4 regions of the Aminobacter sp. P9b genome follow, and region 4 is predicted to be linked to each of the others. Evidence: riboswitches for the same ligand, from Rfam matches in the RefSeq annotation. Region 4 holds a riboswitch; each other region holds the start of a gene.
The links. A riboswitch is a leader RNA that binds a small molecule or an ion and turns the genes downstream of it on or off. The one in region 4 is predicted to bind cobalamin.
Positions count from the first base shown of each region.

Region 1: another riboswitch for cobalamin. It lies ahead of WHT83_RS22085 (ABC transporter ATP-binding protein); the one in region 4 lies ahead of bluB (5,6-dimethylbenzimidazole synthase).
Region 2: another riboswitch for cobalamin. It lies ahead of WHT83_RS19090 (CbtB-domain containing protein); the one in region 4 lies ahead of bluB (5,6-dimethylbenzimidazole synthase).
Region 3: another riboswitch for cobalamin. It lies ahead of WHT83_RS05030 (TonB-dependent receptor domain-containing protein); the one in region 4 lies ahead of bluB (5,6-dimethylbenzimidazole synthase).

Region 1 covers NZ_CP150082.1:4,471,922-4,474,115, forward strand. Annotated here, with positions in the region: gene WHT83_RS22080 (MFS transporter) at 1-1,040, shown strand, start outside; cobalamin riboswitch at 1,073-1,282, shown strand; gene WHT83_RS22085 (ABC transporter ATP-binding protein) at 1,390-2,194, shown strand, end outside.
Region 2 covers NZ_CP150082.1:3,872,718-3,874,911, forward strand. Annotated here, with positions in the region: gene WHT83_RS19085 (CbtA family protein) at 1-717, opposite strand, end outside; gene WHT83_RS19090 (CbtB-domain containing protein) at 734-910, opposite strand; cobalamin riboswitch at 946-1,143, opposite strand; gene WHT83_RS19095 (gamma-glutamylcyclotransferase) at 1,199-1,888, opposite strand; gene WHT83_RS19100 (DUF1624 domain-containing protein) at 2,002-2,194, shown strand, end outside.
Region 3 covers NZ_CP150082.1:1,008,017-1,010,210, forward strand. Annotated here, with positions in the region: gene WHT83_RS05030 (TonB-dependent receptor domain-containing protein) at 1-884, opposite strand, end outside; cobalamin riboswitch at 881-1,083, opposite strand; gene WHT83_RS05035 (dimethylarginine dimethylaminohydrolase family protein) at 1,274-2,077, opposite strand; gene WHT83_RS05040 (AraC family transcriptional regulator) at 2,181-2,194, opposite strand, start outside.
Region 4 covers NZ_CP150082.1:4,685,600-4,687,793, reverse strand. Annotated here, with positions in the region: gene galU (UTP--glucose-1-phosphate uridylyltransferase GalU) at 1-574, shown strand, start outside; cobalamin riboswitch at 644-827, shown strand; gene bluB (5,6-dimethylbenzimidazole synthase) at 873-1,607, shown strand; gene WHT83_RS23115 (dihydrofolate reductase family protein) at 1,858-2,194, shown strand, end outside.

The sequences.
Region 1 (2,194 bases), 210 kb from region 4:
TCGTCACCGGCTACGCCCTCGGCGTGGTCATCGGCGCCCCCATCATTGCCGTGGGCACGGCAAAACTGCCGCGCAAGCCGGTGTTGATCGGGCTTGCGATGATGTTCGTACTCGGCAACCTGCTCTGCGCCATCGCCCCGACCTACTGGACGCTGATGATCGCCCGCGTCATCACCGCCTTCGGCCACGGCGCCTTCTTCGGCATCGGCTCGGTGGTGGCGGCAAGCCTGGTGCCGGCCAACAAGCGCGCCAGCGCCATTGCCCTGATGTTTGCCGGCCTGACGCTCGCCAACATCCTCGGCGTGCCCGGCGGCACGGCACTGGGCGAGGCCTTCGGCTGGCGCATGACCTTCTTCGCCGTCGTCGCCATCGGCCTGATCTCGGTCGCGGCCATCGCCTTCCTGGTGCCGGCGGGCGTCGCCCCTCCCGGCAAGGGTGGCGTGGCCAGCGAGGTCAAGGTGCTCGGCAAGCTGCAGGTGTGGCTCGCCATGATCATCTCGGCGCTCGCCTCGGGCAGCCTGTTTGCCGTCTTCACCTACATCAAGCCGATCCTGACCGACGTCACCGGCGTGTCGGTTGCATCGGTCACCTGGATCCTGCTCCTCTTCGGCGGCGGCATGACCATCGGCAACATCATCGGCGGCAAGCTGGCCGACTGGAAGCTGATGCCGACTGCCATCGGCGCGCTGGTGGTGATGGCCGCGATCCACGTCGCCTTGGCCCAACTCGGCTATTCGGCGCCCGCCGCGATCCTGCTTATCTTCCTCTGGGGCGTGATGACCTTCGTCATCGTGCCGCCGATGCAGATGCGGGTCGTCGAAACCGCCTCGGAAGCGCCGAACCTTGCAGCGACGCTCAACCAGGGCGCCTTCAACGCCGGCAATGCCGCCGGCGCCTGGGCCGGCGGTGCCGCGATCTCGATGGGCGTCAGCTATGCCGACCTGCCTCTCGTCGGCGCGGCGATCGCACTGTCCGCCTTCGGCGTCGCGCTGTTTTCCTTCGCGCTCGACCGGCGTGACGCAATTCAGCAGGCGGCATGACGCTTTAGCGATTGTCAGCACTTCGCAGCTGCTGTAGCCACCTCATTGATGGTTCCTGCTGCCTGACTCGGGCAGCGGATTAAATGGGAACACGGTGAGACGTCCCTGACGCGAAACCGTGGCTGCCCCCGCAACTGTGAGCGGATAGCAAATCGGAAAATGCCACTGGCCAAACGGCCGGGAAGGCTCCGAGGAGTGATCACCCGCAAGCCAGGAGACCTGCCATCATCCGATTAACTCAACCGGCCGGGGTGTGCCGCGGAGATGATGATGGTTGCGACTGCCTTTTTCCGTACCGGCGCGCTCACCGGATCGTTCTGCCACCTCCGCCTGACTGCGGAGACAGGGCATGCTCGATCGCGTCCACACCGCTAGCCGCCTCGTAGGCACCACCCCGACACTGCTCGAACTCGACGGCGTCAGTTGGGGGCCTCGCGGTTCCCGGCCTATTCTCGAACCAGTGAGCCTTGCCGTCGCGCCTGGCGAAATGCTCGCCATCGTCGGCCCCAATGGCGCCGGCAAATCGAGCCTGCTGCGCTGCCTCTACCGCTACCACAGACCGGTCTCGGGAACGGTCCGGCTCGACGGCACCGACATCTGGACGATGAAGCCGCGTGACTGCGCCCGCCGCATCGCCACCGTGCTGCAGGAAAGCGCCTCCGACTTCGGGCTGACCGTGGCCGAGATCGTCGAGCTGGGGCTGACCCCGCACGCAACCGGCATTCGCACCGGCGATCAGGACTACGACCAGGTCGAGGCAGCGCTTGCATTGCTCGGCCTGACCGCGCTCGCCGCGCGCGACTTCAACTCGCTGTCCGGCGGCGAGAAGCAGCGCGTGATGATTGCCCGCGCGCTGGTGCAGCGGCCCGATCTGCTGATCCTCGACGAGCCGACCAACCATCTCGACATCCGCCACCAGCTTGAAGTTCTGGAGCTGCTCGGCAATCTCGGCTGCACCGTCATCGTCTCCCTGCACGATCTGGCGCTGGCCTCCGCCCATGCCGACCGCGTGCTGGTGATGGACGCAGGCCGCGCGGTTGCTTGCGGCAGGCCGGCAGACATCCTGACGCCCGAACGCATCCGCTTGAGCTTTTCCGTCGGTGCGATCCTCGACGACCATCCCATCACCGGTCGCCCGCGCTTTTCCTTCCACC
Region 2 (2,194 bases), 810 kb from region 4:
CGCACCCAGCACGACCCAGAACACCAGGTTGGTGATGGTGACGGCGACGACGAAGTTGTGATGCAAGTCGGCCGCGATCGGCGAGTCGTGGCTTTCGGGCTGCGGCGCGCCGATGATGTGCGGCGCGACGATCAGCGCCACGCCGAGGATCGCCAACGGCAGCGACTGGCGGAAAGCGATGAGCGCGAGGCCGGCGGCGGTGGCAACAACCGTGAAGGTCCACCAGACCTGGCGCGCGCCGAGATCGGCGGCGGGCATGGCCGGCAACTCGGGCGGCAGGCCAAGACCAGGCGCCAGTGTGAAGACGGCGAAGCCGGCAAAACCCCAGAACACGCCCTGGCGCCAGTTGGCGATACCGCCGGCGAATTCGGAAGCTGCGACCAGGATCAGCGCGAAAGCAACGCCGCTGACGATGTTGGCGAGTGCCGAATAGGCGAAGCGTTCGAACCCGTCGGCGGGCGCCCAGGCTTCGACCTCTTCTTCGGCAGGAGCCGCAACCTGCGCCGCAGGAGCGGTCGCTTCGGTGCCGGCCGTCGGTGCGGTGGCTTCAGTGCCTGCGGCTGGTGCCGCGGCATGCTCGTGACCGCCCGCATTTTCATAGGTCTCCGCTTTGAGAATCAGCGGAACGGTTGCATAGGTCTGGAGCGCGGCAAGGATCACGCCGGCCAATAGGCCGCTGATCGCCGCGATGAACACGACGTTGCGAAAAACAGACATGGCTAGAGTGCTTTCGTTAGTGGCAGGGGAAAGCCATCGAGTGGCGATAGTCGTGGGCAGCGTTGTGCACCACTTCCATATGCGAGAACCCGAGGAAGCCAACAACGAAAAGGCCGAGCAGCGCCGCAAGCGCGAGCTGCATGGTGCGCGACTGCGAGGAAACGTCAGCGCCGATTGCAGAAACAGTATTCATCTTGAAGTCCTTTCGCCCTCCACCCGAGGGCACCGAGATAAGTGCCTGTCGCCGGCAGGTCTCCTGGCTTGCGGATCGACACCCTTCCCCGCCTTCCCGAAGCAAGCTTCAGTGGCATTTGGGGAGAGCTAACCGCATACAGTTGCGGGGGCAGCCACGGCTTCGGACCCTCAAAGGGCCCTTACCGCATTCCCTCTTGATTCCGTAACGGAACCGACGACCCGGCAACTATAGAAACAAATGGCTTGGGCGGCAAACCAAATTCCGACGCCGCAGCGCTCGAATGCGTCAGCAGCGTGCAGCTATTTGCTCGGCCACCAGGTGCTGGAGCCGCCACAGATGCCGGTCGTGGATGGCTCGATCCTCGAGATTCTTGACCACATTGTAGAGATAATCGGCGGCCGAGCCCCAATGGCCGCAGGTCGTGGCCAGCCGCTTCACGACCTCGTCCTCGCCCAGCGCCCCGGCATAGGCATGGCCTTCGCGGTTGATGACGAAGGCGAGCGCGGTCAATGGGCCCTCATCGGTGGCAAGGCTCAGCCAGCGCGGCTTGTAGGTCGAAGGCTTGAGTGTCATTTCGCGGCGAAACAGCTTGTCGAGTTGCTCGCGCCGGTCGCCATCCATCAGCCGCAGCGCCACACCCTTGCACTGGCCGCCGCGATCCATGCCCATCATCAGCCCCGGCTCGGCCTTGGTGGCGCGCCAGCGGGTCATGTTGATGCAGAACGAGCGATGCCAGCCGCGTGCCACCGCCACCTTCTCCTCCGTATGGTCGACCTCCGGCTTCCAGATCAGCGAGCCATAGGCAAACAGCCACAGCGGCCCCTCATCGGCATTGTCCGCCAGCGTCTCGTCGATCATGCGCTCATAGTCGGCATCGTCGAGATGCTGCGCGTCCGGGTCGGGGCCGGCGTCGGCCACTTCGCGATGGCAGCGCGCCACCAGATCTTCGGTCAACGACATCACGCGACCGTTCATTGCTGACATCCCCGAACCCTGTGCATGACGTTGGCTAGTCCCTCTCTTGCCCCGGTTCAACCATGATAGTGCTGCAGGAGCGGCGAAACACCCGAAAGCCGAAGCGAATGGCCATGACGATGCAACCGACCACCGACCAAGTTCAAGCCCGAACCCCACGCGTCCAGGTCATCGACATCGCCCGCGGCACAGCACTCGTCGCCATGGCCATCTATCATTTCGCCTGGGATCTCGAGTTCTTCGGCTATGCCGACCCGGGCATGACCGCCTTCGGCGGCTGGAAACTGTTCGCCCGCTCGATCGCGT
Region 3 (2,194 bases), 1.3 Mb from region 4:
GAGCCCTGCAGGAACCCGTCATCGTCGGGCTCATGGCCCCAGGCCAGCGGCGTGGTGAAGTCGTAGCCGCGCGTGCCGAGGATGCTGCCGCCGATGGAGTAGTCGACGCCACCCTCGCTGCGGCCGCGCATATCGGCGGAGACATAGCCTCCCCAGGGATGGGTGACGCCTGTCGTGATGCTGGCGCAGGCACTGCGGCCGTCGGCACACTGGCCACCCTGCTTGGTGATGATGTTGACGACACCACCGATGGCGTCGGCGCCGTACTGGGCCGAATGCGGGCCTTTGGCGATCTCGATGCGCTCGATCGAGGCAAGGGGAATGTTGAAGATCGAACTGGTGCCGCTGGTTGCCGAGGCGGTGCGGACGCCGTCGACCAGCACCAGCGTCTGCCCGGCCGACATGCCGCGCAGGTAGACGTTGGAGGAAGCTCCCTGGCCGCCATAGCCGATGATCGAAACCCCGGTGTAGCGCTTGAGCAGCGACGGCAAGTCGGGCGCCGCCGACTTCTTGAGTTCCTCCTCATCGATGACGGTGACCGACGACGTCGAGCGAACGAGCGCCGTCTCGCGTCGCAGCGGCGTGGTAACGACCAGCGGCCGAAGTACGGTTGCATTTTCGGCCGCGGGCACCTGCTGCGCCTGGGATTGCGTTGGAATTGCCAGCGCAATTGCGCCGGCGGCCAGGGTAAGTCTCAGCAATTCTGCCCCCAAATGGTTCGGTGGGCGCGACAAGCATCGCACCCGGTTTCCAAACCGCAGGCAAGACAGGTCGGCAGGCAGACTTTGGGACAAGATTGACCCGGCGGCCTTCCGCATGCGGCAACACTTTTCAATGTCACCGCCACGGGCGACCGCGCCTGACCACACCCCGTGGACAAGCATGGGTGACCGGAACGGGCAGGTCTCCTGACTTCCGTGTCATCGCCTTTTTCCGCCTTCCCGAACGCACGAATGCGTTCAGTGGCATGATGGAAGAGGCTCAACGGTTACAGTTGCGGGGGCAGTCGCGGATTTGGCCTTCGGCCTCACCGCGTTCCCTTTTCATCCACCTCTCGGTGGAACCGATTCCGGGGTCGAAACTAGACAGTCGGCGGAAGCCTTGTCAATTGGCGCATTACTGTTCGTCGCATCGTTGCCTGCCGATGTCGTATATGAACTGTGCTGTTGTCGCGATCTCTACATCGTGGTGAAGCTTGCGCTATACTTGCCCCATGCAATGCTGGCCCCGTGCGGGACGAGCTTCCCTCGAACTGCCGCCGCAACTTCGATCTCTAGAGCTGGCCGCGATGCCAGCGCAGCGACATGCAGGACAGGCCGGCGTCGATCTTGCCGATCTCGGTGGTCTTGAGCGCGACCACCTTGTAGCCGAGTTTGTCGAGCATCTCGATGGTCCGGGGGTAATCGGCCCCGACCATCACCACGTCGTTGACGCGCAGCGCATTGGCGGCGGGCTCCTCGCCCTCGGGGATGAGCACCTCGCGAAAATCCTTGAACACGCCCGAACGCGCCAGCCGCTTTGTCGACAGCATGGTCTCGCTGTCGAGCAGCGAACAGTCGCTCTTGAAATGCAGCACGCCTTCCGGCGTCTGCACGACCTCGCCCTTGCGTCCGAGCCTCGCCAGGCTGGCGATCAGGCCGCCAGCGCCGGCGCGGTCGGTGCGCGCCGAAAGGCCGATCATCACGCTTTTCGGCGTTGTCAGAACGTCGCCGCCATCGGCGAAGCCGGGCGCGGGCAGGTCGAGCACCGTCTCGAACATCTTTCGCAGCGTCGGTGCGATTTCAGCCGTTTCGTGGACCCGGGTCTCGGCGCCTGGACGGAGCAGGATCGCCCCTTCGGGAAACACCAATGCCGGGTCCTCGACGAAGATCGAATCCGGGAAGCTTTCCAGCGCCGGCAACACCGTCACCTCGACGCCAGCCGCGCGCAGGGCAGCGACATAGGCCGTATGCTCGGCCTTGACGCCGTCGAAGGTCGGGTTGCCGCGGTCATCGGCGCGCAGGCCGTTGACCACCGATCGCGCCGGCTCGCGCACAATGGCCGCTGTGAATTCGTAGACCGCTGGCTTGGACGTCATCTCGGTGCGCTCATGCTGGTGGGGCGAGGATTGCAGCCTGCCCGAAACGGCGTTGCATGTCGACGGGCAGGCAATGGGCCAGCGATCATGTCGTGCAGAGCCGCTATTGCCCCTGCG
Region 4 (2,194 bases):
GCAGGTGCCGCTCGGCCTTGGCCATGCGGTGTGGTGCGCGCGCGAGCTGGTCGGCGACGAGCCCTTCGCATTGCTTCTGCCCGACATGATCATGCAGTCGGAAAAGAGCTGCATGCGCGAGATGGTCGAGCTCTATGCCGAGACCGGCAACAACATCATCGCCGTGCAGGAATGCGACCCTGCCGAGGCGCACAAATATGGCATCGTCGGCAAGGGCAAGGCTGTCCACACCGGCTTCGAGATCGAAGGCATGGTGGAAAAGCCGAAGCAGGGGACGGCGCCTTCGAACCTCTTCATCAACGGCCGTTACATCCTGCAGCCGGAGATCTTCGACATCCTGGCCAAGCAGGAGCGCGGCGCCGGCGACGAGATCCAGCTTACCGATGCGATGCTCAAGCTCGAGAAGCAGCAGTCCTTCTACGGCTACCACTATCGTGGCCGCACCTTCGATTGCGGCTCACCGGAAGGATTCGTCGAGGCCAACGTCGCCTTTGCGCTGTCGCGCACGGATATCAACGAGCGCATGGCGGGTGTCATCGAGGGCCTGCTCAACGAGATGAAGCCGGGTCGCTGACTTCGCTTCAGATGTCGCCCGCGCGCCAGGTTTGGACGCGCGGGGCGATGGCCATCGGCGTCAGTGCCGTGTAGACATCTCCTGCCAGGTGCCCGCAGCGATGCGGGAGAATCGGGAACACGGTGAAAATCCGTGGCGTGCCCAACGCTGTAAGAGGGACCGCATCGGCAAAAGCCACTGTTCGTTGAACGGGAAGGCGCCGAAGGCGGGTTGAACTCGAGCCAGAAGACCGGCCCGGCAGAAATCGTCCATCGCATGGTCAAGCGGCGGAAACCGATTGCTCGCCAGGGGACACGCGATGCCGGCCGACCATACCCATGCCAGTTCAGGCTGTTTCGACACGGCAGCGCAGGATGCCGTCTACCGCGCCATCTTCACGAGGCGCGACGTGCGTAGCCATTTCCTGCCCGACCCGCTCGACGACGAGGTACTGGCGCGCCTGCTGATGGCAGCCCATCACGCGCCGTCGGTGGGTTTCATGCAGCCGTGGAACTTCATTGTCATCCGCGATCTTCAGCGCAGGCAGAAGGTCCGCGACCTGTTCCTGGCCGCACGCCAGCAGGAACTGCCCCATATCGCCGAGGAGCGGCAGGCGCTGTACCGCAAGCTCAAGCTCGAGGGCATCTGCGAGAGCCCGCTCAATCTCGTGGTCACCTGCGACCGCAGCCGCTCGCAGAACTCGCCGCTGGGGCGATGGCACAATCCCGAAATGGACCTCTACAGCACCGTCTGCGCGGTGCAGAATTTCTGGCTGGCGGCGCGGGCCGAAGGCGTCGGTGTCGGCTGGGTCAGCATCATCGACCGCGAGGCGCTCAAGCAGGTGCTAGCCATTCCCGAACATGTCGTGCCCGTCGCCTATCTCTGCGTCGGCCGGGTCAGCGAGTTTGCGCTGCGGCCTGATCTCGAACGGCATGGCTGGGGCAGCCGGCTGCCGCTTGCGGAACTGGTCATGAGCGAGATCTTTGGCGGCGATGGCGAGAGCGGGTTGAAAGAAACCGTCACTGGCCTGTGCGCTGGTCGAACCGCGGCTTGACGTGGCTGGTGACGGCGGACCTCGATGCCCCCTTGTCGGTTCTCGTCCGCGTCTGGCTTCTTTCGCGTCTCGGCATAGATTCCCGACGCTCGTTCCTCGCTCGCGAGGTCGGGACTGACAGTTTGCAGGGAGTGCTTTCGCAAGAGTCCGCATGGGATTCCCTTTGGCGAGTGCGTGTAGAGCGATCGCCCGCTTCTACGCACCGTCGGTTCAAGCTATTCTAAAAGAGCTGGGGCGGAGGATTTGCATCATGGCGAAGCTCGTTTTTGGAATGAACCAGTCCTTGGACGGCTACGTCGACCACATGGCGTTTGGGCCAAGCCCAACGCTTTTCCATCACTTCATCGAGCAGGCGCGCGACCAGGTGGGTAGCGTGTACGGTCGCCATTTGTACGAGGTCATGCGCTATTGGGACGAGGATCATCCCGAGTGGGACGCGGCGAGGCGCGACTTTGCGGCTGCCTGGCGGAGCCAGCCGAAGTGGGTCGTGTCGCGCTCTTTGAAGTCAGTCGGCCCCAACGCCACGCTTGTCGACAATGACATCGAGGCGACGATACGTGGGCTCAAGGCTCAGATCGTCGGGGAGA